Regions from separate parts of the Terriglobus roseus genome, predicted to be linked through region 2. Evidence: predicted binding sites of a transcription regulator. Region 2 holds the regulator's gene; each other region holds the start of a gene.
The links. The regulator LexA, encoded in region 2, represses DNA repair genes until DNA is damaged. The targets are predictions, from matches to a motif close to CANTTCGCTTTTTATTCGC.
Positions count from the first base shown of each region.

Region 1: BLT38_RS04740 (recombinase RecA) is a predicted target of LexA. The motif match lies at 3,304-3,322, and genes of this name have one in related genera.
Region 3: BLT38_RS03195 (recombinase RecA) is a predicted target of LexA. The motif match lies at 2,663-2,681, and genes of this name have one in related genera.

Region 1 covers NZ_LT629690.1:1,122,995-1,133,520, reverse strand. The annotation lists gene BLT38_RS20665 (AbrB/MazE/SpoVT family DNA-binding domain-containing protein) at 1-124, opposite strand, end outside; gene BLT38_RS04755 (hypothetical protein) at 245-460, shown strand; gene BLT38_RS04750 (SOS response-associated peptidase) at 1,986-2,657, shown strand; gene BLT38_RS04740 (recombinase RecA) at 3,326-4,357, shown strand; partial or broken gene BLT38_RS04735 (error-prone DNA polymerase) at 4,497-7,082, shown strand; partial or broken gene BLT38_RS21065 (sensor histidine kinase) at 7,543-10,526, shown strand, end outside.
Region 2 covers NZ_LT629690.1:1,595,564-1,606,328, forward strand. The annotation lists gene BLT38_RS06760 (ABC transporter permease) at 1-1,755, opposite strand, end outside; gene BLT38_RS06765 (PadR family transcriptional regulator) at 1,752-2,093, opposite strand; gene BLT38_RS06770 (DUF418 domain-containing protein) at 2,311-3,723, shown strand; gene BLT38_RS06775 (DHA2 family efflux MFS transporter permease subunit) at 3,736-5,190, shown strand; gene BLT38_RS06780 (HAD hydrolase-like protein) at 5,187-5,900, opposite strand; gene lexA (transcriptional repressor LexA) at 5,893-6,498, opposite strand; gene BLT38_RS06790 (response regulator transcription factor) at 6,724-7,467, shown strand; gene BLT38_RS06795 (hypothetical protein) at 7,464-7,706, shown strand; gene BLT38_RS06800 (sigma-54 dependent transcriptional regulator) at 7,703-8,959, shown strand; gene flgK (flagellar hook-associated protein FlgK) at 9,082-10,434, shown strand; gene BLT38_RS06810 (flagellin) at 10,458-10,765, shown strand, end outside.
Region 3 covers NZ_LT629690.1:694,452-705,216, reverse strand. The annotation lists gene BLT38_RS03210 (KAP family P-loop NTPase fold protein) at 1-445, opposite strand, end outside; gene BLT38_RS03205 (SOS response-associated peptidase) at 951-1,595, opposite strand; gene BLT38_RS03200 (hypothetical protein) at 1,605-2,423, opposite strand; gene BLT38_RS03195 (recombinase RecA) at 2,685-3,716, shown strand; partial or broken gene BLT38_RS20855 (DNA polymerase Y family protein) at 3,713-4,162, shown strand; gene BLT38_RS20850 (hypothetical protein) at 4,247-5,224, shown strand; gene BLT38_RS03185 (error-prone DNA polymerase) at 5,217-8,444, shown strand; gene BLT38_RS03180 (hypothetical protein) at 8,431-8,724, shown strand; gene BLT38_RS03175 (hypothetical protein) at 8,868-9,512, opposite strand; gene BLT38_RS03170 (helix-turn-helix transcriptional regulator) at 9,641-10,513, opposite strand; gene BLT38_RS03165 (hypothetical protein) at 10,637-10,765, shown strand, end outside.

The DNA.
Region 1 (10,526 bases), 470 kb from region 2:
TCGTCTTACGGATCCGAGCATGATCGCCGATCACTTCGAATTCGACTTCGGTATGGGGTAGAAGACCGAGGCGTGTGCGAACGTGTAGCGGGATCGTAACCTGACCTTTACTTGTGATCTGCATGGTAAGACTCCTACCTGTAAGTGTAATACTTCCAGCGAACCAGATGGATTTCCCGCGATTCCTCTATAAAAAGAGCGCGGCGGACCTCCTCGCGGTATCAGACACGATAGGCTGGACGCAATGACACTCTATGCCAAGCGCCTGAACCACGGCCGCTCCGAGATATGGCTCGATGACGGCCCCCACCGCGATACGGCCACCAACAACGTGAATTTCGCGGTTAAGAAGTACGCCGCGGAAAAGTTCGAAGCCTTCTACTCCACCCTGCACGAAAACATGGGAACCGTGGCTACCGTAGAAGCAAATGCGGAGTTGGTTGCCGATCTCGGCCTGTAGTTCGGGACGGTACCACAATGGCCCCCGGACCTCACCCGCGCTCGAGCCGGAACAATACGGAGACGACTCAACTCTCGATCAAAGAAACCCCAAATCCGCTTCATCCTCATGTCTGAAACCGAACATTCATGAGGCGTTATGCGTCCGTATACAACTTCAGGAGTAGAAGAAGATCACTGGGTGGCGCTCTTGCGAGCGGTCCCTCGCAAATCAACACTGCGCTTGGATTCCTTTTCGTCTGAGACGGAGCGACTTCCCATCCAATTTCTACGTTTTTTGAGGTTGAGCGTGTCGACGAACTGCTGACGAAAATGCAACCGCCAAGCGGACACGACTGAACCGAGATCTCTTTTCTTCTTCTCGAAAGGTCAGTGCGTCATGAGAAAGTCCAGTGCCGCTATCACCAGCTTCTTCTGCTTCGCGCCTATATCCGTAACCCTTGCGCAATCGGGTTCCAGTTCGCCTCAGCAACCGCACCCGATTGAAATAGTCCAAGGCTATCGCCTTCCGGGCTATCTTCCGAAACCTACCGTGATTCATCTTGGTCGCCCGATCGCTGTGCCCGTCCAGACGACTCCATCGGATCCCCTTCTCCCGCAACCTCCGATGAAGAACCTCGAACTATCTACAGGTACGACGAAGATCGTTGTCGTAGAAGTTCCAGTGCAAGCCCCGGCCGGGCCCTCACAACCGTCGAGATCTGCTCCGATTGCAAGCCATAGGCCACCGATCTCCGTGGGCCCACCGCTTTCTCTCACACCGCTGGACGTCCCAACCCACCCACTCGTCATCCTTCACAATCCTCCCTCACTGACTTGGCGAGATTGTACGGTGAGTTGGCCGGACATCGAGGAAGCGTTCCAGAACTGGGGGCCAGTTCACGACGTGCTCCTTGTGCTCTTCGTGCTTTCCGGCGGTCTATGGGCGAGGCTCCCCAAAGGGAAAGGACCGTCTCCTGCGAGCGTTGCGAATTCGCACAAACCATTTACGTACGTCGTATCGTCCACGCACTCTCCGTCCGTCTCCAAATCCAGAGACTACAAATTCCCGGGTTAGAGCTCGCCGAAAACGCCACAAGGCCCACCGGTTTTTCGGTGGGCCTCACTGCGTTTTGTCCGTCTATTTCTCCGTAGGGCTCATATCACTGCGAAAGTGGAAAGCTCGCTCCTGATAGAAGTGAGCACCCTCAAAGATTTCACTGTGTTGGGTCGTGCCCGCGAGGTGCGAAAACGTCCCGCGTCCTTGGTAACTATCGCAACCGAGTGGGATCGACAACACTGAGGGAGTTACAGACCTGGGAGAAGGCGACTCCATGCGAGTCGCCACTTTTTTGTCTTCCAACCCTCTCCCACATCCAGTAAGCTCAGACGGAGCGAGCAAAGGGCACCGCAGCACAGACTGTTTCAAAAGCAGCGAGCGTGGCAGCCATGACGAGGGATGACTCACACCCCAGGTCTGTGAGAACCTTTCATCCCTCGTTCGCTCGGCCACAGTTCATCCGCCACGCTCACGCGTCTCATTCTTCATGTGCGGTCGTTACAAACGGAAATCGGATAAGCAGGCCATCGCCACGGCGTTCCATGTCAACGGGCATCTAGACAGCGTTATTTTGCCCCCTGATGACGACGTGCGACCCACCACGATGCAGCCGATTATCCGGTTGAATAGAGACACTGGCGAGCGTGACCTTGTGATGGCCCGTTGGGGTTTCATTCCTTCTTGGCATAAGCCAGATGAGAAGTTTCCACCCACCACGTTCAATGCACGAGCGGAAGGCATCGAGAAGGCAGGCATGTGGAGGAGAGCCTTCGCCTCTCACCGTTGCCTCGTACCCGCTGACAGCTTTTATGAATGGCACAAGATTCGAAAGAAAGATAATCCCAAGTTCGAAATCGCGATGAAGGATGATCACCCGTTCGCCTTCGCGGGATTGTGGGGAGCGTGGAAGAATCCTGATACTGGCGAGTGGTTACAAAGCTACACCATCATCACTACCGACCCGAACGAACTGATGGAAGCAATTCATACACGGATGCCTGTAATCTTGCACCCGAACGACTACACGCGATGGCTGAGTCGCGAAGAGACAGAGCGGCCACCCATTGATCTGCTGCGTCCGTTTGAAGCGGAGGCGATGACAGCACAGCTCACCGACAACACACAGGTTGAGATGTTCGTGGAACCGAATAGCAAATGATGGCCTGCAACACATCCCAGATTGTGACGGTGGCACGTGAGTGAAGGGCGAAATGGCGAAGTACACGGCAAGAGATTGCCGGACGTCACCTATGAACTAAGCGCGTTCTCGGATGGCCACCAGGTAGCGCATCCTTTCATTCATCGGGACGGCTCTCCTCTCATCAGAGAACGGGCACTATATGCCACTTCGAGCGAACTGCTTTCTGCTTACGAGACCCCAGACGGAACCCTGGTCTGCTCCATGACCGACATCGACAGGTTTATCGACGCCGTGGGCATGAGGCGCATCGATACCAACCCGGACAAGCAGTAGACAAAACAAGAGTCGCCGGAGTGAGTTACTCCTGAGAAACGTGTTTACCATCAGTGACGCACCTGAAGGAGAGCCAAATCTCCTGTGTTTTCACCGAGAGAGTGAGCGCTCCTGTTTCTATGCAAAAGGTTCCACTAAGAGATGACAGCCGATAGCGCAGATGGAGCCTATGGTGTTCTATCCCCACCGGATTATCGGGCTACGTACGAAAACAAGCACCTTGATTCAAGCCTGCGAGCAAGAAATCTTTACTTCTTTCATTGCTTATCGTTAGAGAGCATTTGCACATGTAAGCGTGCAAGAGTTGCTTGACGTCTCCCCGTCACCATAGGCGAATATATGGCGAATACGCCATGCTCTCCTCCAACACAATCCGGATACAAGTTGAGGCTGCTTTAGCAGCCCGAATTCCATCGGCGCTAACACCAACCACGAGGACTATTCGCCCAACGAACCCGATTGGCATCACTGCGCTGGACCAGCTAGTGGGTGGCGGATTTCCTGTCGGGGCTCTTACGGAGTTGGTTGGGGAAGACTGCTCCGGAAGATCTTCCGTCGCCCTTTCCTTCCTTGCATCCATTACGGCATCGGGAAGAGTTTGCGCTTGGATCGATGCATCGAACACGTTTCATCCCGCCTCGGCGGCGTCTGTAGGAGTCGATCTGGGACGCCTGCTTTGGGTGCGTTGTGGTGTCCAGCAACGCATCGAGGCACAGGAGACGAAACAGTTTTCTTTGCCGTCCGCGTGCTTCACTCCAAAGGCAGTGACGAAGGGTCTACACGGCGGAGGACATGGTACCCATCCGCGATCCGAAGCGAAGGGGCTTTCCGCAGCTGTGGATCGGTTCTTGGGTGAGGAAGTCATTGCCGCTCGCTGTGCAGAGCCGATTGCCAGGCCACGTCCTATTCCTCAAACCTTCGAGCCAAGCCTGATCTCCGCCACAACTGCGAAACGGACGCATCGTCGAGCCCATGCCTACGATGCCATCGAACAAGCATTGCGTTCCGCCGATCTCTTGATTCAGACAGGCGGATTCAGCGCAATCGTGCTCGACCTTGGCAGCATCGCACCGGAATACGCTGCGCGTATCGAACTTTCGACATGGCATCGTTATCGTGTAGCAGCCGAGCAGACGCAATCCAGCATCCTTCTCCTCTCGCAATATCCGTGTGCGAAGAGTAGCTCCGAGTTGCAACTTCGCCTGCATCCGATGGATGACACCGATGAAGAACAAACTGTGTTCACGGGACTGAATGCGCGAGTGGAAGTGTTGCGCCAACGTTTCACACAAACGCCTTCTAATGTCATTCCGATGCGTAAGCCTCCACAACGTGCGACAGAAGCACGGTGGCAGCAACGTGCAAGTTGGGTAGGGCCGAGATGAAGACACCTCCCGAACTCTACGTGTGCGTCTATGCGCGAGAGTTTCCTGCGCAAGCCCTTCTGCGCCTTCGTCCAGAACTGAGCGAGAAACCGTGTGTGGTCTTCGAAGGAGAGGCTCCACAGCAAACCGTGTGTGCCCTCAATACGCAACCAGATACGACCGTGAAATTGCCGATCTCTTCACCGCGGTGCGCAATCACACACGTCTCGATGATGCCGGACGCCTCTTAGCTTCCAATAATCAACGCCATCTTCGTCCAGCGAATCGCATGGCGGCTCTCTTTCGCGATGTACCTGGCGCGATTGAAAACACGGTCGAACTTTCATCGCGGCTCCACTTCCAGCTCTCTGCTTTGGGATATGAATTCCCGCGTTATCCGGTACCGGATGGCGAGACAATGGACAGCTTCCTCGAGAAACGCGTTGCAGAAGGCGTCGCACGGAGATACGGATCGAAGCGCAATATAGGCCTCCTCGAACGCGCAAAGAAGCAGGTCGCACATGAGCTGAAGTTGATTGCAAAATTAGGCTTTGCAGGCTACTTCCTCATCGTGTGGGATATCGTCGAGTTCTGTAAGAAGCACGGCATTCTCATTCAGGGACGAGGCAGCGCCGCCAACTCTGCGGTCTGCTACGCGCTGGAGATTACAGCAATCGATCCCGTTGGGATGGAATTACTTTTCGAACGCTTTCTCTCAGAGAGCCGTGGTGAGTGGCCGGACATCGACCTCGATCTCCCTTCGGAAGAAAAGCGCGAACAAGCCATCCAGTATGTGTATCAACGGTATGGCCAACTCGGTGCAGCAATGACTGCGAATGTCATCACCTATCGAGGTAAGTCGGCGGCACGTGAGGTCGGCAAAGCTCTCGGCTTCGATCCAGAATCACTGCAACGTCTCTCCGGTTTAGTTGCGAACTACGAGTGGAAAGGGCCGAACGACACGATGGCGCGTTCCTTCCAGAACGCTGGCTTCGATGTGCAGCATCCGCGCATCGCAAAGTATCTGGAACTTTGCATGCGAGTACAGGATCTGCCACGTCATCTCGGACAGCATTCCGGCGGTATGGTGATCTGCCAGGGAGCGCTCGACAAGGTCGTCCCTCTCGAACGCGCGTCAATGGTGGGACGCACCGTTGTGCAGTGGGACAAGGAAGACTGTGCCAACCTCGGCATCATCAAAGTCGATCTCTTAGGGCTGGGCATGATGGCCGTTCTTAAAGATTGTCTAACTCTTGTGCCACAGCATTACGGAGAGCCACTCGATCTAGCCCAGCTTCCCGAAGACGAAGAGGTGTATCGCACACTCCAACGGGCGGACACGATCGGGATGTTTCAGGTTGAAAGCCGAGCGCAAATGTCCTCGTTGCCGCGCAATCGCCCCGAGAAGTTTTATGACTTGGTGGTTCAGGTTGCCATCATTCGCCCGGGACCAATCGTCGGCAAGATGATGCACCCCTATATGCGACGGCGGCAGAAGCAGGAAGAAGTGAGCTATCCACATCCTTCGCTGGAATCCACATTGAAGCGAACGCTTGGTGTTCCCCTCTTTCAGGAACAATTGCTGCGCATGGCAATGGTCGTTGCGAATTTCACCGGCTCCGAGGCGGAGGAACTTCGCCGTGCGGTCGGAATGCGTCGTTCTTGGGAGCGTATGAAGAATCTCGAAGGTCGGCTGCGCGAAGGAATGACGGCGAATGGGCTCGACACCGAAACGCAGGAGACCATCATTCAAAACATCAGCTCGTTTGCACTCTATGGATTTCCCGAGAGCCATGCAGCCAGCTTTGCTCTAATTGCCTACGCTTCAGCGTTCATCAAAGTGAAGTACTTGGCAGCCTTCACCTGCGCGATGCTCAACAACCAGCCAATGGGTTTCTACAGTCCGTCAGTAATTGTCGAAGATGCACGACGGCACGGCTTGCGTGTGAAGCCCATCGATATTCAGATTTCAGATTGGTCGTGCTCTGTCGAACATGAGACCGACTATTCCCTATCGCTACGTCTTGGTCTTGGATACGTCCGCGGGTTACGGAGTCAGTGTAGTGAGGCTATTGTGCAAGCGAGAAAGCAAGCCCGATTCAAGTCGGTGGATGATCTCGTTCTTCGAGTTCCACAACTGAACCGCAAGGAGCTAGCTCTGCTAGCAAATGTCGGCGCTTTGAACACCCTGGATGGAGTGGTGCATCGACGGGATGCACTGTGGCAGATCGAACGAGCAGGCCGTTTGGAAGGCCCGCTGCTCATGCAGCAAAGCCAATGGCTTCGGGAGGAAATCCATGAGTCTCCCCTGCTTCCCATGACAGCCGAAGAACGACTCGTCGCAGATTACGCCGTCAGCAGCGTAACGACAGGTCCGCATCCGATGTGGTTTCGCCGCCAAGAACTTCAACGTAGGGGCTATCTGAGGGCGGTGGATCTCGCTCATCGCCCCGACGGCTCCTATGTTAGAACTGCTGGCCTGGCGATCGCCAAGCAACGGCCAGGGACTGCATCCGGGGTTGTGTTTCTCTCAGTCGCCGATGAGACAGGCGTCTTCAACGTTTTCATTGGGCCAGAGTTTTTCGAACAACACCGACAGGTCATCACAACGGCAAAGTTTATCGCAGTAGAAGGTCCTCTCCAGAAGGAAGGTCCGATCATTCATGTGATGGCGAGTTCATTCAAAGAGCTCTCGCTTGATGGTGCTGTGGGCCGTCTTGAGGTGACTTCGCATGACTTCCACTAACAATGGTTCACAAGTCGGTGGATATCGGAATGAAGTCGATCAACAGAAACTTGGCCCTGCCCTCGTAATTACGGCAGGACTCATCTTGGGGATGCGCACAATCCGATGGGAAGCCACACACAGCGATGGGCTTGCAGGAGAAGAATGGGAAAAGGAGGTCGAGCACAGCGCACGAGTTGCGAAGCGCATGTTGAGCTTCTTAACGACACGATACCCAGATCTCTTCCACTCAAAAAGAGTTCCTTGGTATGTTGCTACCGATGAAGATTCACCGCCGTAAATGCAATGGAGTCTTCTTAGGGACCTTGCTCAGACGAGGTATGTCTGCTATCGACGGCGCGGCTTCTCAGATTTCCTTCGCATTGTTTTGGCGTTCCACTAGTGGATATCTCTACAAGTTTGGGCTAGCCACTCGTGCCGACCGGTGGCATTCTATGGCTATCGAATAGATTCGGAAGCGATGAACGGCATTCTCCATGTGCAAATACACTCGCTGGACGAAACCCAGCCTTTTTCCCAAAAGCGCTGCACCGAACTGCAGGAGACAGGCTCTTCGGCGGTGCAAAATTCGAGGCCCCATAGGTATATTCCCTCTGGCCCGTATTGCCTGCTGTCTAGTAGTCGTTCTAGTCAGCATCATCGCGTCTCCGCGGAACCAACAAGGGCCCACATTAGTCCTGCGACGTTGCAGCTTCCCATCGTTGACACTACAGACATTCGTTTCACACACATCACGACGGCCCAAGGCCTTTCGCAGATCCGGGTCACCAATATCGTTCAGGACGATCAAGGGTTCATGTGGTTCACCACATTCTTTGGCCTGAACCGCTTCGACGGCTACAGCTTCAAGGTCTATATGCACGAAAGGGGGAACACGAACAGCGTAGGTGGCGTTCGAGTCGAAGCGCTGTTCAAAGATCGTGAGGGCATGCTTTGGCTGGGCTGCGAGCAATCCGTAGATCGCTTCAATCCAAAGACAGAGACATTCACACACTTTCCCGTTCCTAAAGTGAAGCAGATCACGCAGGATCATGACGGATTGCTGTGGTTCTCAACCGACCGCGGCTTGTATCGGCTTGATCCAAAGAACGGCTCGATTCGTATCTACGCCCACGATCCTAGTGATCCTGAGAGTCTCCCGGACAATCACGTGGTCGCCGCTGGAGAAGACAAAACCGGTAGGTTCTGGGTTGGAGAACCCTATGGCATGTATGAACTGGATCGTGCAACCGGGCACATAAAGCTATCCATCCCTCTTCATACTGCGTCCCGCGATCTCTCGTTCTATGAAGATCACATGGGTGGCTTCTGGATTATCTATGGAACGGGGAATGGGCTGGCGAAATTTGATCGCGAACACAATGTCCTTACCTACTACACATTTCGACCAGGAGACACGTCGAGCACAGACTACAGCGGTGTCGACGCAATGTTGGAAGACAGACATGGAAACCTCTGGCTGGCGAAACAGGGATCTGGACTTCTGAAGTTGGATCGTGAACACAACCGGTTCCTCAGTTACACACACAAGCCAGACGATGCCACCAGCCTCGCAGAAAACAACGTCATCGCGTTATTCGAAGATCGCGATGGAAGCATTTGGGCCGGACTTCCTGGCAGTGGACTACAGCGCTTCTCTCCTGTTCCGCTTCCCTTCCACCCTCTGGTCCCAAAGCAAAATGGAGCAGGCTGTTTCTACGAGGACAGTCACCAGAACCTATGGATCGGAACAGCCGAAGCCCTGTACCGCATTGATCCTTCGGGCAAGAGAACCGCATTCACAGGAGTCAAACCTGGCGTCATTTTCGAGGTCATCAGTGTTGTTGAAGATCATGATGGATTCATTTGGGCTGGCACATCCAACAACGGTCTTTTCCGCCTTGATCCCAAAAATGGCAATTGGAAGAGCTATCGACACAGGGAGAATGACCCGACCTCACTAAGCAATAACGTGGTTGATCGATTGTTGGTGGCTCACGACGGCACGTTATGGGCTGCGACCTACGATGGCTTTGACCGCTTCGATATGCGAACGGAGCGCTTCACTACGTTCAAAGCCGATCCACATGCTCGAGAGCAAATCTATTTGACGCTGGCTGAGGATCCCCAACATGAACTCTGGCTTGGGACAAACGGTTTTGGCTTGCAACATTTCAATCCGAAGACCGCGCAGTTCACGATCTTCAATAGCGGTGACGCTCCGGGAAGCTTGAGCGATAGCATCGTTTATTCGATCGTTTTCGCACACGACGGTGTGATGTGGGTCGCCACCGTAAATGGCCTCAATAAGTTCGACCCGGCGACTAAGCGTTTTACTGTTTATGACGGACGAAATGGAATGGCGAGCAGTTCGATCGCCTGCATTACTGAGGACTCTCGCGGGAAGCTTTGGATGGGGACAACGAGAGGGATCCCTAGCTTTGATCCGCGAACAGAAACGTTCCGTAACTTTTCAGCTGCAGATGGACTTCCTGGACCAGAGATGGCGAATGGAGGCGACTGCCTGCGCACCATGCGCGGACAGATGTTTTTTGCGGGATTCAATGGAGCAACTACCTTTCTCCCCGAAGCGATTCCCGACAGTAACTATGCTCCCCCCACAGTGATTACGGATTTGAGGTTGCTAGGCAACGTGAGCACTCCCGTTACGTTGCCTCAAGCCATTTCGTACACGTCGAAAATTACGCTCACTCACAAGCAGACTCCGTTCACATTGACATTCGCTGCTCTCGCCTATTCGAACTCGCTGACCAATCGTTATCGCTACAAGCTTGAGGGCCTGGACACCTTATGGAATGAGGTTGGTAGCGACAATCGCTCCGTGACGTACACAAACCTTTCCGCGAAGACGTATCACTTTCGGGTGCAAGGGGCCACAAATAGCAGCGCATGGAGCGACCCAGGGGCGGAGCTTGAAATTGTCATCCTGCCCCCCTGGTGGAATACGGCATGGTTTCGGACCTCATACGTGCTGTTAGCGCTTTTGATAATTTGGGCTGCATACGGCTATCGGATGCGCCAACTCGCAGATCAGGTCAACATCCGAATCGAGGCACAGGTCGATGAGAGGACGCGGATTGCGCGAGATCTCCACGATACATTGCTCCAGAGCTTGCACGCGTTGCTTCTCCGTCTACAGACTGTCCTCAATGTTTTCTCGACACAACCGGAGGAAGCGAGACTCCGTCTGGAAAGAACAATCGACCAAACCGCGCAGGCAATCACGGAAGGCAGAGACACGCTAAATGAATTGAGGTCCGCAGGATCGTCTGCTAGCAACCTCGAACAAGCCGTAAGCAATTTCGCAAGGTTAACCCTAAGCGGCTCACCCGCCGAACAAGAGCCCGAAGTTCGTGTGCAAACAGAAGGTACTCCCATACCTATGAATCCGGTAGTACGCGACGAGGTGTATCGGATTATCGCAGAGGCCGTGCGGAATTCGAT
Region 2 (10,765 bases):
GTTGACGGGCTGCGAATTTCCGAAACCTACTGCGGTGACGCCGGGGATGGCGCGCAGCTTTTCAACGACTGCGTGCTGCATGGCGTAGACCTCAGGATCTTTTTCGTATTTCTTTGTGGTTCCGGTGACAACGACCGTTACAAGATGATCCGGGTTGAAGTTGAGATCCGTATGGAGCAGGTTCGCAAGGCTGCGTGAGAGTAGTCCTGCGCCCGCGAGCAGTACGACTGCTACCGCAACCTCTGCGATCACGAGTAGTGAGCCAACGCGATTCCAACTGAGGCTACCGGAGCCTGTACCGGCACTGCCTTCTGCGATGGCGCGCTGTAAGGCGTTCCATGAGATGCGCACTGCTGGCATGAGCGTGAAGAGGACGATGGCTCCGATGGCTACGGTGAGCGAGAAGAGTAGCGTGTCGCGGTTGATAGAGACTGCGTCGAAGAACGGCATCTGGTCACGCATGTTCTTGGGCACCAGAAGCATGATGGAACGGACGCTTGCGATTGCGAGCACGAGGCCGGTGGCTGCACCTGTAAGAACGAGTGTGACGCTTTCTGTTGCGAATTGACGGAACATGCGTCGGCGTGTGGCGCCGAGTGCGGTGCGTAATGCAAATTCGCGGCGGCGGCTTTCTGAACGTGCGAGCAGCAGGCTTGCCACGTTTACGCATGCGATGAAGCAAAGCAATAGTGCTGCAGAGAGCAGAACGTAGAAGACAGGACGGATGTTGCGAACGACCTCTTCTGTGAGCGGCTGGGCGATGCCACCCTGACCGCGATTGGAGTCAGGGTACTGCTGTTCCAGCCGATTGGCGATTGCTTTGACTTCCACGTCGGCCTGCTGGAATGTGATGCCGGGGTGCAGACGCGCTACGCCGTTGAGCGAGTGGCAACTGCGACGCGCTTCACAGTCACCAGTCTTTGGTGCGATGGCTGTCAGAAGTTGTAGACGGCCTCGCGGTGCGAATTGAAATTTCTCTGGGAGGACGCCAATGATGGTGTACTTGTCGCCACTCATTTCAATCGCGCGGTTGATCACGCTGGGATCGTTGTGGAAGCTGTCGCGCCACAGATCGTAGCTGATCATCATGACCTTGCCAGCGCCGGGAAGATTATCCGACGAGGTGAAGTCGCGGCCTGCAGCGGGATGTAGCCCAAGCGTCGACAGGAAGTTGGCACTGACACGGATGGCTGGCTGGAAGACGAGGCCTTCGCCAATGCGCATCTGGTATCCGGCATAGCGCCACACTGCGAAAGACTCGAAGCTCTTGGCCTGCTGATTCCAGTCCTGGTAGTCCTGCCAGGAGAGGTTAGCGGGCCCCATGATCTCAACCGTCTCAGTTACCCATGCCAGGCGTTTTGGATCGTGGAAGGGGAGCGGCTTGATCATGGCCGCGTCAACAAAGGCGAAGATAGCGATGCTGGCGCCGAAGCCGAGCGCAAGTGTGAAGATGGCAGTAAGAGTGAAGCCGGGCTTGCGTTGAAGTTGACGCAGGGCAAAGCGGAGGTCTTGAAGGAACTCTTCAACCGAGGGCAGTGTGCGACGATCGCGAACGGATTGCATGGTTTGTTCCAGTCCTCCTAATTGCAGTAGCGCCTGACGACGCGCTTCTTCGTGCGAGAGACCGCGGAGTTCGCCGTCCTCTGTCATCAATGCCAGATCGTGTGCGAGTTCCTCGCGCATGCTGGGTTCGCTGGACGGAGCTGTCCAGAGACCGCGCACGCGGATGAAGAAAGCACGCAGAGCGGCGATCATTTTGCAGCCTCTAAGGCCAGGAAGCGAGACATGATTTCGCTGGTCTGCTGCCAGCTCTTTGTCTCGGTGGCGAGGCGACGGTGGCCGGCGCGGGTGAGGGAATAAAACTTGGCGCGGCGGTTGTTGTCCGAGTTGCCCCACTCTGCTGCGATGTAGCCTTCCTGTTCCAGCTTTACGAGCGCGGGATAGAGCGTGCCGTAGTTGAGTGCAAGGAGGTCGCCGCTGGTTTGCTCAATGCGACGCGCGATGCCATAACCATGTTGAGCACCCATGCTTTGCAGGGTTTTCAGCACCATCAGGCTCAGGGTTCCTTGCCATACGTCCGCGCGTTCGTTCATCGAGATCTCCTATAGGGAACCCATAGGGACTCCTATGGTTATCCAATAGAACACTGCGGCATAAATTTGGCAAGGAGATTCTCGCCGGTTTGCCTTTGTTGTTTGCTGTATACGCTGTTGAGATTGCCAAAGTTCGCGGAAAATTTAGGTGTTTTGCGGGGTAAATTCGGGTGTACTCTGCGTGCATTATCTTCTGCCGTTTGTACAGGAGTTCCGCATGGCGACTTCGTCTCTCGCGTTTGATGAATCAGCACTGCCTGCTGGCGTTGCGGAAGAGCTGGCTGGGCCGCCCGAACCATCGCTGGGCCCGGTATCTCGTCAAGAGCGCATTGGTGCGTTGGATGTGCTGCGCGGATTTTCGCTGATGGGCATCCTGATCATGAACGTCACGGATTTTGCCTATGGCTATACCAACTACCTGGTGCCGTTGAGCATGCTTTCGCCTGTGTTTAATGGGCCACATGCAAAGGCAAATACTGTTGCGTGGATGTTGCGCTGGGTGCTGGCTGAAGGCAAGATGCGCGCAATGTTCAGCATGTTGTTTGGCGCAGGCGCGGTCTTGTTGACGGAGCGAGCGGAACGGCGCGGTGGCGGCGATCGTGTGGCGGACATCTATCTTCGTCGCAATATGTGGCTTGTGTTGTTCGGCATGCTGCATGCGCTTCTGATTTGGAATGGCGACATTCTTTTCTGGTACGGCATTACGGGTTTGATCTTCCTGTACCCCATGCGCCACTTGAAGTCCAAGACGCTGCGAAGGACCGCGGGATGGTTGCTGCTGGTGTGGGTACTGGCTGCGGGGATTGGGCGTAGTGTGGGCGCGTATTACACGAACAAGGGTGGCGTTGATGCCATTGCCAAGGTGCATGCTGGCAAGACGCTGACGGAGAAGGAACGCAAAGACATTGTGGAGAAGGTGTCGCAGGACAAGGACTGGAGCCGTCTGCGCGTGGATACAGAAAAAGATATTGCCGATCACAAGAGCTATGCCAAAGCGCTGGCTGCTGATGCGAAAGACGCGATCAAGTCAGAGCAGGCGATTCAGTTTGCGTTTCCGGATGTGCTGATCTTCATGCTGCTGGGCATGGCGCTGTACAAGAATGGATTTCTTACTGGCGAGCAACCCACGAAGGTGTACGTGTGGACTGCGGTGATCGGCTATGCGATTTCATTGCCGCTGGGTGCGGCCGGGGCGATCATTGCGTGGAAGAGCGGTTTTGAGATTGTGAAGTCTACGATCTGGCTTTTTGCTCCCTACGATGTTTGTCGTGTGAGCGGTGCGCTGGCGAATGCCGCGTTGATTCTGTTGATTGTGCGTGCCGGTGCTTTGCGTTGGGCTACGAAGGCTGTTGCCAACGTGGGGCAGATGGCTTTGTCGAACTACCTGGCGACCAGTGTGATCTGCCGCTTCCTGTTTGTGTGGGGGCCAACGCACTGGTACGGCTACATGACGTACTACAAGGTGTATTACGTGATGGCGGGAGTTTGGGCGTTCAACCTGATCTTCAGCGCCATCTGGCTGCGCTACTTCCAGTTTGGTCCCGTGGAGTGGGCGTGGCGTTCGCTTACGTACTGGCATCGCCAGCCGATGAAGCTGCGTGTGGCGTCTGCGGAGACGGCCGCGGCTTAGTAAACTAAGAGCTTGGCGAACACTTCAAAGAGAGTCGAAGACCCGTCCACGCTTCGTGGTCATGCGCTGGCTGTTGCGTTGCTGGCAGCAGGTGCGCTGTTTATGGAGAACCTGGATGCGACGATTATCGCGACCGGGTTGCCAACGATGGCGCGTGACTTCGGCACGTCTGCCATTGCTGTGAATGTTGGTATTACGGCATACCTGTTGACACTGGCGATTTTCATCCCGGTGAGCGGGTGGGTAGCAACGCGGTTTGGCGAGCGGCGCGTTTTTACATCGGCCATTCTGATCTTTACCTGCGCCTCTGCTTTGTGTGGGCTTAGCCATACGCTGCCGTTGTTTACTGCTTCGCGCGTGTTGCAGGGTATTGGCGGGTCGATGATGGTGCCCGTTGGGCGGTTGATGGTGCTGCGCGCTTCCACTAAGGCGCAATTGATGAAGGCGATTGCTTATACGATCTGGCCTGCATTGGTGGCACCGATCCTTGGCCCTCCGTTGGGTGGATGGATTCTGTCGTTTACGACGTGGCCGTGGATGTTTCTGCTGAACGTGCCGATTGGTGTGGTGCTGTTTGCGTTGGCGCTGAAGCTGGTTCCGAAGGATCGCGAGACGGTTCGTGAGAGTTTTGATCTACCCGGGTTTCTGCTGGCGGGGTCCGCTTCCTTCTGCCTGATGTACCTGCTGGAGTCGCTGGAAGTGCAGCATGCTCCGGGGATGCAGGCGGCGGTGCTGCTGGTGCTGACTATTGTGTTGTCAGGGGCATTGGTGTGGTGGCTGCGTCGTGCTGAAAAGCCACTGTTTTCACTGGAAGTGTTTCGTATTGAGACATTCCGCGTGTCGAATGGCGCTGGATCACTGTTCCGGATGGCAGTGTTTTCCGTACCGTTCCTGTTGCCGCTGTTGTTTCAGGAGGCATTCGGTCTGAATCCGCTGGAGTCGGGATCGTTGACGATGGCGGTGTTTGCGGGGAATCTTGCAATGAAACCGCTGACTGGGCCACTGCTTCGTCGTTATGGCTTTCGGACGGTTTTGCTGTGGAATGGGACGTTGACTGCGGTGGCGCTGGTGGCTTGCGGATGGCTTCATGCAAACACGCCGAAGGTGATCACGCTGCTTGTCCTGTTTGCGGGAGGACTTGGCCGGTCGATGGAATTGACTGCATTGACGACCATGGGATTCGCGGACCTTCCGGAGAAGCTGAAGAACAGCGGCACCACGCTGGCTACGACGATTAACCAGATGACGACGAGCCTTGGTGTGGCTGTTTCTGCACTGGCTCTGCACGGAAGCGCACTGATGCGTGGTGGTGCGAGTGCCTTTGATTTTCGCGTGGCGTTTTGTGTGATGGCGGGCTTGGCAGCGTTGAGTTTGCCTTCGTACTGGACGATGCATCCTGCGGCGGGTGCGGCAGTGAGCGGAAACCTGATTCGGCAGGAACGGGAAGCGACGCCCGCGGAGGGTTAGGGTAGAAGCGCCTGCAGGGCGTCGAGCCATTTGGTGGGGCTATCCACCATGGCATCCGGGCCCGCTTCACGAAGTTTTTGAGGTGCCAAGCCGTAACTGCATCCGAGGCAGAGGACGCCGGCGTTGCGTGCAGTGGCAACGTCTACGTGGGAGTCGCCTACCAGAACGGTTCGTTGTGGGGATACCGGGCGGCCCAGCATTCGGGATGCTTCTTCCATCAATGCCTGCATGCCTTCGGGATCGGGCTTCTTGGTTGGGAAGCTGTCGCCGCCGTAATTGGCAAAGAAAAACTCGGACAGTCCGAGACCAGAACAGATGACGCGCGATGGGCGATATGGCTTGTTGGTAAGAATCGCCATCGGAAGAGATGGCGCAGCCGCACGAATCTTGCGAAGTTCACTGATCACGCCAGGATAGACGTAGGTGAAGTCGAGATTATGCGCGCGGTAATAGTCCAGGAAGAAGGGAATCGCTTGCGCGAAAGCTACTTCGTCCATGCCCCCGGTTGCTTCTAAGGCACGGCGGACGAGCATGGCAGCGCCATCGCCGATGAACTCTGCGATGCGGTGGGGTGGAAGTTGTTCGCGGCCCAGGAAGGCGAGGGTTGCATTGACCGACGCTGCTAAGTCTTGCTCCGAGTCAATCAGGGTCCCATCGAGATCGAAGACGAGAAGATCGCAGCGCAATTCGCCGCTGGTTTCCTCAGGCATACTTGCGCAACATGCCGAGGACCTTACCCTGGATCGCAACACGGTCCGCCGGAGCGAAGATGGGGGCCATCTCATTGTTGGAAGGCTGTAGGCGGATCAGGTTGCCTTCCTTGTAATAGCGCTTCAGCGTGGCGTCGGAACCGTCTACGAGCGCAACGACAATCTCACCTTCACGCGCTGTATTGGTGCGCTCTACCAAGACATAGTCGCCGTTGACGATGTGTTCGTCGCGCATGCTGTCGCCACGAACTTCAAGGGCGAAGACTTCGCGGTTGCCGATGATCTCAGAAAGGGAGATGGATTCCGCAGTTTCAATGGCTTCCACGGGCCGGCCAGCGGCGATTCTGCCCATGAGGGGCAGACGCTCGTTCCCCTTGCGTGAGTTCCTTGGAGAGAGAACATCGATGGAGCGGCTGCGATTATGAGCGCGCTGCAGGAGGCCTTTGTTGTGCAGATTTGTGATGTGTTTGTGCACCGTGGCAAGCGAATTCAGGCCAAGACCAGCCGCAATTTCTTCATAGGAAGGGGAGTATCCCTTGCGCTGGGTAAAGCCGGAGAGGAAGTCCAAAACCTCTTTTTGTCGCCGCGTAATCGCCATGGCTGAAATTGTAGCGAATAAAAAGCGAACTGCAAGGTAAAAGTTTCTTGAACCAAGAAAGCTAATGGGTGGTGCAGCCGTTCCCGATGTGGTACGACTCGCTGGCACCATTCTCACTGAATCATTGTTTTGTTCTCATCTGCGCGTCATCTTGGATTGCAGATCGGACGCCGGATTGGAAAGTGCGCCCGCTATAGATGGACAAATTACGCAGGAGACAGAGCAATGAGAGTGATGGTGGCAGAGGATGATGGGGCACTTTCTGTGTTTCTTAAGAAAGCGCTTGAATTGGAAGGGAATACGGTTCGCCTAGTAACAGATGGGGCCGGCGTATTAGAGGGCATTGAGGAAGACATGCCTGACCTGTTGGTGCTGGATCTGGGGCTTCCGCGGATGGATGGCGTGGATGTGCTGCGAGCACTGCACGGTCAGATCGACCTAATGTCCGTCCTGGTGTTGTCAGGTCGTTCGCAGCTTTCGGAAAAGATTGAATGTTTGAACCTGGGCGCGGATGACTATCTGTTGAAGCCGTTTTCCATGTATGAGTTGCTGGCACGTTGTAAGGCGATTGGTCGGCGGCGTATGGGATCCTCTGCTGGTTTGTTGCAATGCGCGGGATTGCGTATGGACCGCATTAAACGCAGTGTTTCCTATCACGAAGAGTTGCTGGACTTCACCTCAAAGGAATTTACGTTGCTGGAGTACCTGCTGCTGCAGAAGGGACGCGCTGTATCTCGTCGTGAACTCCTGCAGAATGTGTGGCAGATGTCGCCGGACGCCGGAACGAATGTGGTGGATGTTTATGTGAACTATCTCCGCCGTAAGCTGAGCGCAGTGGGCGCGTCGGGTTTGGTGCAGACGATGCGTGGCGAGGGATATGGCATTGCCGCGAAACAGAACGACGGTTTGCCGCGATTCGCAACCATGCCTATTGACGCTCGTTATCAAACGGCGTTGGAGGTTGCATGAACCAGATGGAGTTGACCATGGACGATGCTGCATTGGAAGAACTGGATGACGCAATCCACGCCTTGTCACAGCCTTTAACCGCGCTGTTGTTTGCTGTGGAGATGGCTGCTCTCCGCACGACACCCGATGAGATACAGGACGCATTGAACACTGCGCGCGCCGAGTGCCGCCGGGCAGTGGCGGAGTTGGAGCGAGTGCGTGAAGCCGCGGCGCGTCTTGAGGCGGGAGGGTCGCGATGAATTCAGTCGTGGCGGCGTCTGTTCAGCAACGTTCTGTGGTGTTGGTCACTCCGGATACGGAGTTGCGGCATAAGCTTTCCTCTTTGCTTTCAGATATGCGTTGGCAGGTCTTTCCAGCTTCCGGAGGGGCTGAGGCGATGATGCATCTCGGCAGCCTGGAGCCCGAGGCCATGATTGTGGATCACTGGCTTCCGGACCTGGATGCGTCGGAGTTTGCTGAGTATGCGGCGACGGTTTGTCCTGCGACGGATATGTTGCAAATGGATGGTAGTTGCAACGGTTCTAAAGTGCGCAGCGCGCGGCGTAACGAGCTTCTTCATGCGTTGCGAGAGGCGCAAGAATGCTGCGTGGAGAGAACACCTGCAACCGGTGGATTTGATGGTGCGGCCTGGCTTCATGCGCCTGTTACGGTGCCCTTTGCTGCGCCGATGGCGGTGGTGAAAGAAGCGCTTCCTGAGGTTGCTGAAGAGGTCAAGATGCATCTTCCGGAGTTTGTTGGAGACGCTTTGAAGATGCGGGAGTTGGCGCAGCAGATCCGCTTGGTCGCCCCACATGCAACTGCGAATGTTCTTGTGTTGGGAGAAACGGGAACAGGAAAAGAGTTGGTTGCAAAGGCCGTGCACCGGTTGAGCCCTCGTGCAGGAAAGCCGTTTGTTGTGTTGAACTGTGCGGCAATTCCGGAACACCTGTTGGAAGCTGAGTTGTTTGGCCATACGCGCGGAGCGTTTACAGGGGCGGTTTCTTCGCGCATGGGGCGCATAGAAGCTGCGCATGGTGGAACGCTTTTTCTGGATGAAATTGGAGAGATGCCGCTGCCGTTACAGGCGAAGATGCTGCGGTTTCTGGAGAACGGCGAGATTCAGAAGGTGGGTGAAAACGAGCCTATCCGTGTGGATGTGCGCATTGTTGCGGCGACGCATCAGCCTTTGGAAGAACTCGCTCGTGATCGGCGGTTCCGACCGGATTTGTATTATCGGCTTGCTGTATTTCCCGTGGAGATCCCGGCATTGCGGGAGAGGCGTGAAGATATCCCCATGCTGGTGGAACACACATTGCGCAAGCTTGGCGATAGCATGCCTCGTAAATCGATCAGCAGCGAAGCTCTTTCGCTATTGATGGAGCTTGACTGGGCAGGCAATGTTCGTGAGCTTTGCCACATGGTCCATCGCGCAGTGATTCTCTGCGGCGAGGAAGCGGGTATTCGGCCAGAACATATTCTGCTGCCGGGACGTTTCTCGGCGATGCAACATTAGAAAACTCGTAAACGAAACACATGTTGCAGTTAGGCCGCTCACAGGAGCGGCTTAACTCTTGGCCTTCTACGTGCATTTATCGGCAGTAAGTTGAAGTGACTTTAGTCAGGAGGGAGGGATTCATGCTTGAGATGCCAACAGCCGATGCACTGGAGCGCTATCTGACGCTGACCACGCAGCAGATGAAGTTGACTGCGACGAATATGGCGAATCAAAATACCGATGGCTACACGCGCCGTGTTGCGAGTTTTTCCAATAACGATACCGTGAATGTGAACGGTATTTCGACCAGTTCCGGCGTGTCAGCGACTGTTACAGCACAGCGGGACCGTGTTCTGCAGCGATCTTTGCAGCAGGCGACAGAGGCTTCAAGCGCCAGCAGCGCACGGACCACGGCGCTTGATAATCTGCAATCGTTATTCATGATCGATAGCTCTGGTGATGATGCGTCTGGAATCGGCGCAGCAATCAGCAACTTCTTTAACAGCATGACCTCACTTGGGTCGTCGCCTTCAGATACCAATACGCGGCAGACGGCGTATACCGCTGCGCAAGCGCTAGTGACGACGATGAACCGCACGGCGTCGCAACTTTCTTCACAGACGTCATCGCTCAATCAGCAGATTGGCACGTCTGTGGACCAGGTCAACAGCCTGCTCACGAATATTGCGTCCTTGAACAAGCAGATTCAGCAATCGGGTGGTCAGGATACGGATGGTTTGCAGGACCAGCGTGACCAGGCTGTTCTCTCGCTAGCAAAACTGGTGGATGTGAATACGGTCACGGCAACCGATGGAACAGTGAATCTGTCATTGTCCGATGGGACGCCTCTGTTAAGCGGAACGCAGGCGATGAACCTGAGCACGGCTACCGTCAGTGGCAACTTGCACATTCTTTCGAACGGAAACGATGTAACGAGTTCTGTTTTGTCAGGGAGTATCGGCGGCTTGCTGCAGGTTCGCGATCAGGATATTCCTGCGGTGCAGCAACAACTGGATGCGGTCGCCGTTGCGATTTCATCTGCAGTGAATGCCCAAAATGCCGCAGGGACTGATGCCAATGGAAATGCTGGAGGCGACGTCTTTTCTGGCAACACGGCTGCAACGCTGAGTATGGCTATCAGCAGTGGTGGCGGCATTGCCGCATCGTCGGATGGAAGCAACGCTACAGCGATTGGGGCTGTGGCATCGCAGGCAATTGTGGGATCGATGACCGCGTCTGGAGCTTTTTCCACGATGATCACATCGTTGGGGCAAACGGTTTCCGGTGCCAGTACTACAAAGTCCGCGAACGATGCCGTGCTGACACAAACCTCAACGCAAGTCGCGAATGTGTCGGGTGTCTCGTTGGATACGGAAGCCGCAAATCTTACACAGTATCAACGTTCGTATGAGGCGGCGGCAAAGGTGCTGTCGATTGCGAATGAGCTAATGGCGCAGGCGATCAATCTTGGCCAGCAAACGACGGTGTCGTAACGCGACCAGCGGGAGAATGATTCATGTTGAATAGCACCACCTCACTACAGCAAATGCTTGCGTCGCTCTCGAATCTGTCGGATCAGCAAACGCGCATCTCGCAGGAGATGTCTTCTGGCCTGCGCATCACTTCATTGGGGGATGACCCAGTGGCGTCGGGGCAGGCGGTGACTATGGCTGATGCATTGCGCCAGGATGCGGCCTTCTTGTCGACTGCCAGTAGTGCAACCAATCGCATGCAGACCGCGGACACTGCTTTGGGTTCTGTCGTGTCGCAGTTAACGTCGGCTATCAGCACCGCGACGGGAGCGTTTAATGACACAGGAAACGC
Region 3 (10,765 bases), 900 kb from region 2:
TATGCTCAAGGTATTTCGCTTCGAGCTTTTCCAGCTTTTCTAGCGATACCGAGTCCGCGGTAAGTCTCTTGAGCAGCACGTCGGCGCCAAGGCGCAGCAGAACATCTCCGATCTTCTTCGCTGACTCTGTAAAGCGATGCATCACATCCTCCTCAAGAGTGTCTTGGAGGGTATGTAGAAGTGGGATGAGGATATTTTTTTCTCCACGATAGACCCAGGGATTGAAATGAACGCGGACGAAACCTTTCGGATCTTTGGCTTCGAGCTTCTCATCGAGCATTTGAAGCAAGCTCGATTTTCCGCTGCCCCAGGCTCCGAAGATGCCAACAGTAAACGGGGTCTCTGCATTCGGGTCGGAAAGGATTTCAATCAGAGGATCCGTGTACCTTTCGAATGAAAGGTAATCGCGTGTACTGCCTACCGCTGCGTCGGAGAGAATGGACAAGGAGCTCATGGCAATGTGGACAGATTATAGCTAGGACCAGTGTCAAAACTCACTGTTATCTCCGGAATTTATGTGGAAGCGTGGCAGAAGGGGCTTTCGGAACGTCCCGAGGGGATATCCATTTGCAGAATTGCTTCTAAGTACTCGAGCCTCGGAAATGGGAACTTATGCGTGCCACTCCTTCTGAGATGATCTAGAACATATGTATCAATTTTTTCGGAACTGTCACTAGTTCTCCCGGCATCTCGCTGCCTCCTAATGGCAAACCCCTGATCAGTCAGACACTCGTCATCGACCAGGCTTTCGCGTACGCAGATGCCTCAATCTGGTTGAATACGCCGCCAGGGTGAACCAGCTTACTTGGCTTCCGATTTCACGCCCATGCACTGATCGAGGAAGGCGGAACCGAACTTGCACACCGATCCGTCAATCTCACACGCTATGTAACTTCATATAACGAAATGCCACTTTACGCGACCATTAGGTTCAGAAAGCCATTGGTCCGTCATTGGCTATCGAAGAAACTCACCTGCGCATCGCTAATAGGAGATGCACCCACAAGTTCAGCTTTCATCTTGTCCGCTGGAAGAATGCGAAGCAAATGAACCGGAGGTCGTGCCGAAGGGGCAAGGTATTCTTCATAGTCCTTGGGCTCTAGAAAAGTCGTCATTCGATTATGGATCGGCGCCATCAGTTCATTCGGCTCTCCAGTGAGTACTGCAAAGGTCTTCTCCCAGTGTTCGGACTTTGGATTCTTCCACAGCTTCCAAACTGCAGCCATGCCGAACGGATGTTGATCAGGAATAGTGAATTCCCATTTCGGTTTCTTTCCCCGCTCGACCTTCTGCCACTCATAGATCGCATCGCCCGGAAGAATGCAGCGCCCGGTTTGGAACGCGTCTTTCCAAAACTTCGAGTGATTGATGCCTTCGGAACGCGCATTGAAGAGAAGGCGATCGGGCAGCTTGAACGCCCAACGCATCAACTCGATCTTACGTTCGCCCCCATCGTTGGTGTAGATGACGGGCTGCATGGATTGCGGTCGCAGATCGTCGCCTTCATCAAAGACTGTCTCATCCAAGCCAGCCGTCACCTTGAAGACCTTGGCGACGCGCTGCTTATCCGCGCCTCGTTTGAATCGACCGCACATCAAAGATCCTCACTGTTGATCCTCTGAACTACTAGAAACCGTCGATCTGGTCGGAGGCCACATAATACGTCGATAAAATATCTGAAGTGATTTCTTTAGGGATGAGCTAACTTTGATCATGTGGCGCACCTCCTGCCTCAGCTTTATCCGGTCTTCGTTGACATACTTCAGGACAGAACGCCACGAATCACGAAGATCCTTTTGAGTAGTTTTGGGGTTGCTTGCAAGCGCGAATAGACTGAACACCTCGGCCCCCATCGAGAACAGTATTTCAGCCATTTTTCCTGCTTCCCATGCGTACATTTTGCTGATGGTTCCATCCCGCATTAATGCGGCGATCTGCGTCTCGCCACCACAACCATCCACGTATCTCTTTGCGTTTTCGACGATATAAAGTGCGGTACTGACATCTGACTCCAAATCATCGTTCGGAGACCGAAAATGAGCAGTAATGAAATTCCCTAACTCTCCACCGATGCCAATGCATGCGTGACTCGAAATAGCACCCGAAACGATAGGACCTGTCGCTCTGTAGAGATTTACCTCTCCATACGTGTGGAGCGCGAAAAGAATTTCAGCATGTGGTCGACTTGCGTCGTCATAGAGTTGCCACAACTTTTGATGGACAGCTATCACGGCATCTTCGATGCGCGATAGGACGGCATCGTGGGATTTGTCTTCGCTGCCCTGCAAAGCCGCCTGCCACATCGCTGCTACCAATTTATCTATGAGGGGTCCATGCCCAGCCCCTGTGAATATCATCCGAACTTGATCATTGACGTCACCGTTAGGCGGCATTATTACGAGTTTTGATACATCGAATTTCATCGCGCCGGTGGTCTCTTGGGAATCCGCGCAAAGCACCACCCCGTACGTGCTTTTGAACCCCGCACAAATTGTCACTCTCTAGTACCCCACTGCAAGAAAATGTTTGGCTTGGATTTCAAGGCAGAGGGCGGGGTTTTGTCAAAGGCTCATATAAAATTTCCCCTTTATTTCACAACACTTACGTTCTCATTGCACATCTGGGTGTGCAAATCCCACTTGACGATCCCCCACTGCAATAGGCGAATATATGGCGAAGACGCCATGCCCTCCTCCAACACAATCCGGGTACAAGTGGAGGCTGCCTTAGCCTCCCGAATTCCGTCTGCGTTGACTCCACCGCCGAAGATCGTTCGGCCTACAAGTGCGGTCGGTATAGCCACGCTCGATGAATTGCTCCGAGGTGGTTTTCCAGTCGGCGCACTCACGGAATTGGTGGGCGAAGAGTGTTCCGGTCGAACTTCGGTCGTACTTTCATTTCTTGCGCGTGTGACTGCATCCGGAAGAGTCTGTGCCTGGATCGATGCAACGAACACGTTCCATCCCTCCTCGGCGGCTTCTGTGGGGATCGATCTGAAGCGCTTGCTTTGGATACGTTGTGGTGTTCAGCAACGCATCGAAGCGCAGGAAACGAAGCAGTTCTCTTTACCAACTGCGTGTTTCACTCCAAAGGCTGTAACGAAAGGTCTGCACGGCGGCGGACATGGGACGCATCCACGTTCCGAAGCAAAGGGGCTTTCCGCAGCCGTGGATCGATTCCTGGGAGATGAAGCCGTTGCTGCTCGTTGCGCCGAACCGATTACGAAGCCACGTCCGATTCCGCAAACCTTCGAGCCGAGCCTGATCCCAACGATGACTACGAAACGTATAACGCGTCGTGCGCGGGCCTACGATGCGATCGAGCAGGCATTGCGTTCCGCGGATCTCTTGATTCAGACAGGTGGCTTCAGTGCGATCGTGCTCGACCTTGGAGGCATCGCACCGGAACACGCTGCGCGGATCGAACTTTCCACCTGGCATCGCTATCGTGTCGCGGCAGAACATACTCAGTCCAGCATCCTTCTCCTCTCGCAATATCCGTGCGCGAAGAGTAGTTCCGAGTTGCAACTTCGCCTGCATCCGATGGACGACACGAATGAAGAACGAACTGTATTCACGGGACTGAATGCACGAGTGCAAGTGTTGCGCCAGCGATTCGTACAAACACCTTCCAATGTCATCCCGATGCGTAAGCCTCCACAACGTGCGACAGAGGCGCGCTGGCAGCGACGCACGAGTTGGGTAGGGCCGAGATGAAGATGCCTTCCGAACTCTACGTATGCGTCTACGCACGGGAGTTTCCCGCGCAAGCCCTTCTGCGCCTTCGTCCAGAACTGAGCGAGAAACCGTGTGTGGTCTTCGAAGGAGAGGCTCCACAGCAAACCGTGTGTGCCCTGAATGCGCGCGCCCGACTTCTAGGCCTTCGACCCGGGATGACGAAGGTTGAAGTGGACACCTTCGAAGGTGTCACGGTACTGGATCGATCGCTATGCACCGAAGATGCGGTACGAACTATTCTCCTTGAGTGCGCAGGTTGTTTCTCTCCTCGCATTGAAGATCGAAGCGTCAACGGCATCTTTGTTTGTGTCCTAGATGCTTCCGGAACGGAAAGCCTATTCGGGCCACCGGCCATGCTGGCGAAGCAGCTGAGACAACGGCTTCGCGCAATAGGCGTCTCCGCATCGATTACTGTGAGCTCGAATCTTCATGCTTCTATCTGCTTGGCACGAGGGCTACGAGGCGGAATTCCGATTCAGGTGGTGCGCCGAGGTGATGAAGCGAAAGGCTTGTCCGGTCTTCCGTTATCCGTGCTGGACATGAGCGAAACCCAGGAAGAGACGTTTCGTGCATGGGGCATACGTACCGTGGGTGCATTGTCGTCTCTACCCGAAACGTCGTTGATCTCGCGCCTCGGACAAGACGGCAAACGTCTGCTCCAACTCGCGCGTGGAGAACGGCCCCATCTTCTGCAACCCATTGATGTGCCGTTCGTTTTGGAAGAAGAGGCAGATCTCGATTTTCCGCTCGATGATCTGGAGTCGCTCCTCTTTGGCCTCTCGACGATGTTGGAACAATTGATTCTACGAGCGAAGTCGCGCGTCTATGCTTTGGCATCAATCACGATTACGCTGCATCTCGAAGGCGGTGGAAGTCACGAACGAACTGTGAATCCCCGCGTACCGACCAACGACAAACAGCTCTGGCTGAAGCTGCTTCATCTCAATCTACAGGGACATCCCCCACAGGCTTCGATTCTGAAAGTTCATCTGCACGCCGAGCCAGGTGCAACGAACAAGGTACAGCTTGGCCTCTTCTCACCTCAGTTACCGGAGCCAGGAAGACTAGACGTCACCCTTGCTCGCATCGCGGCGATTGTTGGGGAGGGCAATGTAGGGCAAGCCGTTCTCGATGACACGAGGCGAGTAGATGACTTCCACGTCGAACCCTTTGCCATTGTGTGCACGGAACTACTTCCCTTCACTGCAACAGAGCGTCTGTGTTTGCGCACTCTTCGTCCGGCGGAACGAACTACCGTCGAGGTGCATTTGGGACGCCCCTATGAGTTCTACTTTCGATCACGTCGTTATGGCGTGGAAAGGGCCTATGGCCCCTGGCTAAGTGGTGGTGATTGGTGGAACGAAGCGATCTGGGGCAACGAACAGTGGGATGTCGTTGCACGATCCGCGGACAGCAGCTTTCTCGCATGCAGGTTGGCGAGGGATTTCGTTCAGAATGAGTGGCACGTGGCAGGTCTTTATGACTGATCGTTATATCGAACTTCATTCTGCGAGCGCATTCTCGTTCCTTGAGGGAGGGTCCCAACCTGAGAAACTCGCCGAGCGTGCATTCGATCTTGAGATGCCAGCCATCGCTCTCATGGACCGGAACGGCTTTTACGGTTCTGCAAGATTTCACAAGATCGCTTCGGAGAACAAGATCATTGCGCACGTGGGTGCTGAAGTTGCCGTCACCGGTTTCGGCCATCGTCTCGTTCCACCCGTTTGGCTTCCGCATCAACATCTATCGGAACCCGTTCGCCTTCCTCTGCTTTGTGAAACACGAGAGGGCTATCAAAACCTTTGCCAACTCATCACGCGTTTCAAGATGCGGGAGAGCACCAAGCAGGAAGGCTCCGCCAAGCTTGCGGATATGGAAGAGTACGGGCGTGGATTGATATGTCTTACCGGTGGCGACGAGGGACCGCTCGCGGCTGCCCTCATGCGAGGGGGAGAATCCGCAGGCCGCGAAACCGTAGAGCACCTCGTTCGAATCTTCGGTCCGAACAATGTCTACGTGGAATTGCAGCGTCATCGAGAGCGTGCGGAGGAGTGGCGCAACCATGCCTCCATGCGGATCGCAGAGTCACTTCGACTGCCTGTGCTAGCGACCAACGGAGTACGTTACGCAACCAAATACGACCGTGAGATTGCTGACCTTTTCACCGCAGTGCGCAATCACACCCGTCTCGACGATGCGGGACGCCTCTTAGCCACAAATAATCAACGGCATCTCCGTCCAGCAAACCGCATGGCAGCACTCTTTCGCGATGTGCCTGGAGCAATTGAAAATACAGTCGAACTCTCATCACGACTCCAGTTCCAGCTCTCTGATTTGGGATATGAATTTCCCCGCTATCCAGTACCCGATGGCGAGACAATGGACAGCTATCTGGGGAAACGCGTTGCTGAAGGTGTTGCACGGAGATATGGATCGAAACGCAATGCAGGCCTTCTCGAACGAGCCAAGAAACAGGTCGCACATGAACTGAAGCTGATTGCGAAATTAGGTTTTGCAGGCTACTTCCTCATCGTCTGGGACATAGTCGAATTCTGTAAGAGACACGGCATTCTCATTCAGGGACGAGGGAGCGCAGCAAATTCAGCCGTTTGTTATGCCCTTGAGATCACTGCGATCGATCCAGTGGGCATGGAACTGCTCTTCGAACGCTTTCTCTCAGAGAGTCGTGGTGAGTGGCCTGACATCGACCTCGATCTTCCTTCGGAAGAAAAGCGTGAACAGGCCATCCAGTACGTGTACGAGCGGTATGGACAGCTAGGGGCAGCTATGACTGCCAACGTCATCACGTATCGTGGCAAGTCTGCGGCACGCGAGGTCGGGAAGGCTCTTGGTTTCGACCCAGAATCACTCCAACGTCTCTCGGGACTTGTCGCGAATTACGAATGGAAGGGCCCAAATGACACAATGGCCCGTTCGTTCCAGAATGCGGGCTTCGATGTACAGCATCCACGCATCGCGAAGTATCTCGAACTCTGCATGAGGGTTCAGGACCTTCCACGACATCTTGGGCAACACTCTGGCGGCATGGTGATCTGTCAGGGAGCTCTCGACAAGGTCGTGCCCCTCGAACGCGCGTCAATGCCGGGGCGAACCGTTGTGCAGTGGGATAAGGAAGACTGCGCCAACCTTGGAATTATCAAAGTCGATCTCTTAGGGCTAGGCATGATGGCTGTTCTTAAAGACTGCCTGACGCTAGTGCCACAGCATTATGGAGAGCCACTCGATCTCGCGCAACTTCCCGAAGACGAAGAGGTGTATCGCACACTTCAACGAGCGGACACCATCGGCATGTTTCAGGTTGAGAGTCGAGCGCAGATGTCCTCGTTGCCGCGCAATCGTCCCGAGAAGTTTTATGACTTGGTAGTTCAGGTTGCCATCATTCGACCCGGTCCCATCGTCGGCAAGATGATGCACCCTTACATGCGGCGGCGGCAAAAGCAGGAAGAGGTGAGCTATCCACACCCTTCGCTGGAATCCACACTAAAGCGAACGCTTGGTGTGCCTCTCTTTCAGGAACAGTTGTTACGCATGGCAATGGTGGTCGCAAATTTTACTGGTTCCGAGGCGGAAGAACTGCGACGTGCCGTTGGCATGCGTCGTTCTTGGGAACGCATGAAGAATCTTGAAGGCCGTCTGCGCGAAGGAATGACGGCGAATGGCCTCGATACCGAGACTCAGGAAACTATCATTCAGAACATCAGTTCGTTTGCGCTCTATGGCTTTCCGGAAAGTCATGCGGCGAGCTTTGCACTGATCGCCTATGCTTCCGCCTACATCAAAGTGAAGTATCTGGCAGCCTTCACCTGCGCGATGCTCAACAACCAGCCCATGGGTTTCTATAGCCCTTCAGTGATCGTCGAGGATGCCCGACGGCACGGATTGCGAGTAAAACCCATCGATATCCAGATTTCAGATTGGCCGTGCTCTGTCGAACACGAGGCGGATCACTCCTTGTCTCTACGCCTTGGTCTCGGATACGTCCGCGGACTACGGAGTCAATGTAGTGAAGCTATCGTACGAGCGCGAATGCAGGCACGGTTCAGTTCGGTCGACGATCTCGTTCTTCGAGTTCCACAACTGAATCGTAAGGAGCTATCTCTGCTAGCAAATGTCGGTGCTTTGAACAGCCTGGATGGGGTGGTGCATCGACGGGATGCATTGTGGCAGATCGAACGAGCAGGTAGACCGGAAGGTCCACTACTCATGCAGCAAAGCCGCTGGCTTCGGGAAGAAGTCTCCGAGTCTCCCCTGCTTCCCATGACAGCGGAAGAACGGCTGGTTGCAGATTACGCCGTCAGCAGCGTGACCACAGGGCCGCATCCAATGTGGTTTCGTCGTCAGGAGCTTCAGCAGAAGGGCTATCTGCGCGCAGTGGATCTCGCTCATCGCCCGGATGGTTTTTATGTCCGAACTGCGGGCCTGGCGATCGCCAAACAACGGCCGGGGACTGCGTCAGGAGTGGTATTCCTCTCCGTCTCCGATGAGACGGGCGTCTTCAACGTCTTCGTTGGCCCTGAATTCTTTGAGAAAAACCGACAGGTGATCACAACAGCGAAGTTCATTGCGGTTGAAGGTCTCCTTCAGAAAGAAGGGCCGATCATTCACGTGATGGCCAGTTCATTCAAGGAGCTTTCGCTTGACGGAGCTTCGGGCCGCCTCCAGGTGACTTCCCATGACTTCCACTAATAACGGATCACACATCGGCGGATATCGGAATGAGGTGGATCAACAAAAACTTGGCCCTGCGCTGGTTATTACGGCGGGTCTCATCTTGGGAATGCGCACCATCCGGTGGGAAGCCACACACAGCGATGGGCTTGCGGGAGAAGAGTGGGAAAAGGAAGTAGAACATAGCGCCCGAGTCGCAAAGCGCATGTTGGGCTTCCTTACCACTCGATACCCTGACCTCTTTCAGTCGAAGAAGGTTCCCTGGTATGTGGCAACTGATGGGGACAACCCTCCATAGGTATCCCCCCAGTCAGTGGCTTCGTTGTTTAAGTCGAAACGATCTCAATGATCGCAACGTGTTAGGAAAGGCCCGCTATCCTCGCAGAGCGATGTGCGATCAAACACCAGATGGTCCCGATTTACACGGAGTGGCTCTTGTCTTCAACTGTTGTCGCCGCCCTCTTCTCCGCACGCGAGGAAAGTCGTGAATACAGGTCTGTCACTATACTTTCTGAACCGAAGCATTCTCGTCCAGCTTAGCCACGCGGTAAGAAGCACGAGACATGCATATGCAACAGAGATTCTCACGCGTACTTCGGTTCCATATGCATACAGCACGGAACGATACAACGGAAATATCGCGAATAACGAGAGCACAAAGAGAGAGCGCGAAAAGTCGGAGATGGCCATGAAAACGTCCCTTTTCGGGAATTTTCCTGCTACCCGAGTGAGACAGTATTCGAAGGCAGAATCGACATCGGCGAGCTTGCACGATCCTTCCCGCTCGATCTTCGAACGAACGAGTTCTGCTTCGTGAGAGCTCCAAAATTCATCACGGGCTGCATAGAAGAACCGTTTTCCCATCGTACGAGTGAACAAGACATTCCCTGCTTCTTGCACGAGGTTGCCCACTCCAAAGCTACAGAGCAACATTACCGTGAGCTCAGTTCCTTTTAGACCTTTGACTGTCGTGACCACTGAATGCATCCCGAAAAGCGTGGCCCATATTTCCATGATGAAGAACACGCCGGGCAAAAGAATCGCAGCGACGTCATAGAGTTCAACCTTCAATTTGGAAACTTCCATAAGGTTCCTTCCGAAATTGTCAATGCGATTTTTATAAATTGCAGTCCAAATTCTCAATGCACATCTGCCGAAACTGCATTGAGGGTGCCCCAAGATTCGTTCACAAGCTAATAGGCGTAGCACTCGCTTCAATCCAGCAAGCCGTGTTTTCTGTAAAAGCTCTTTAGTTCGGATCGGTTGGCGAGGGCTAGCCCCTTCCGGAGGTTCTGTGTGTCGTTCAGCAGTCCGAGATGTTCTAGGTTATAGAAGAGCATGGCTTCTTGAACCTGCAAGATCAGCTTGCCATCTGTCATGCAATAGTCCGCCTCGATAATCTGCCGCTGGTCATCCGAAAGTTTAGGATGTGGAACAATGACTGCGGCGATCATGTTGTGCCAGTCTGAATCAGAAGCTGGATCGATCGGCGATGTCCCCTGAATAAGTGCCTCTCTCACTCGTCCGAGCACGAAATCTCGAAACGCGTTCCTCTCATGGCAAAAAGCACGAGCGTGCCACCTACTGCCATTGAACCCGAGAGCATGCGGGCTGATATTTCGACAAGAAATGCTCGAACTACTGACGGACTGATACTTGATACGAACAATCTTCCGATCTCGCGTGGCAGCAAGAATGGTCCGAAGAATCTCGCCATCGACTGGACGAGCTTGGTCAGCTACTAAACCCGTTTCCGGCTTCCATCCGAGAAATGAGGAATTTTCAGCTTCGACGCCACTAGAAACTGCCCACAACCTGGTCAGGTAGTCGTCTGGGGACACCTTTAGCAACACTGGACTGAAAGATTTGCTCGCGATGTATGCACGCTCAAGCACGTCGTAAGTCGCGTTTTCTGGTGCGAGCTCCCGGTATCTTGCGAAATCGACTGATGCTTGCGGAATCGAGATACCAAAGAAGTCAACGAGATCTCCACGATTCACCCGCCCTTCCCACTGTAGGCGGAACTCGATAAACTCCAGCCTTCTCTCCTGCCCCCAGCGTGCTGGCGTTCTTTGCTTGATTTCCAATACGTACCTCTTTTCCACACTCACCATCTAGAAACTAGATGGGGTATAGTAACTGTATTCTAGTCGATGGAGGGACGACCCCGCCGCATTGAAGACGAGGCCAGTTCCGTAGGAGATTCCTGCATGGCAACTACGATCACATTCTTTCCCGTCGGAAATGGGGGGATGACTCTGGTCACCCTTGACGATGGCCGAACAATCTTGATTGATTGCAACATCACAGCGGCGGCTGACGACCCCAAAGACAGCACG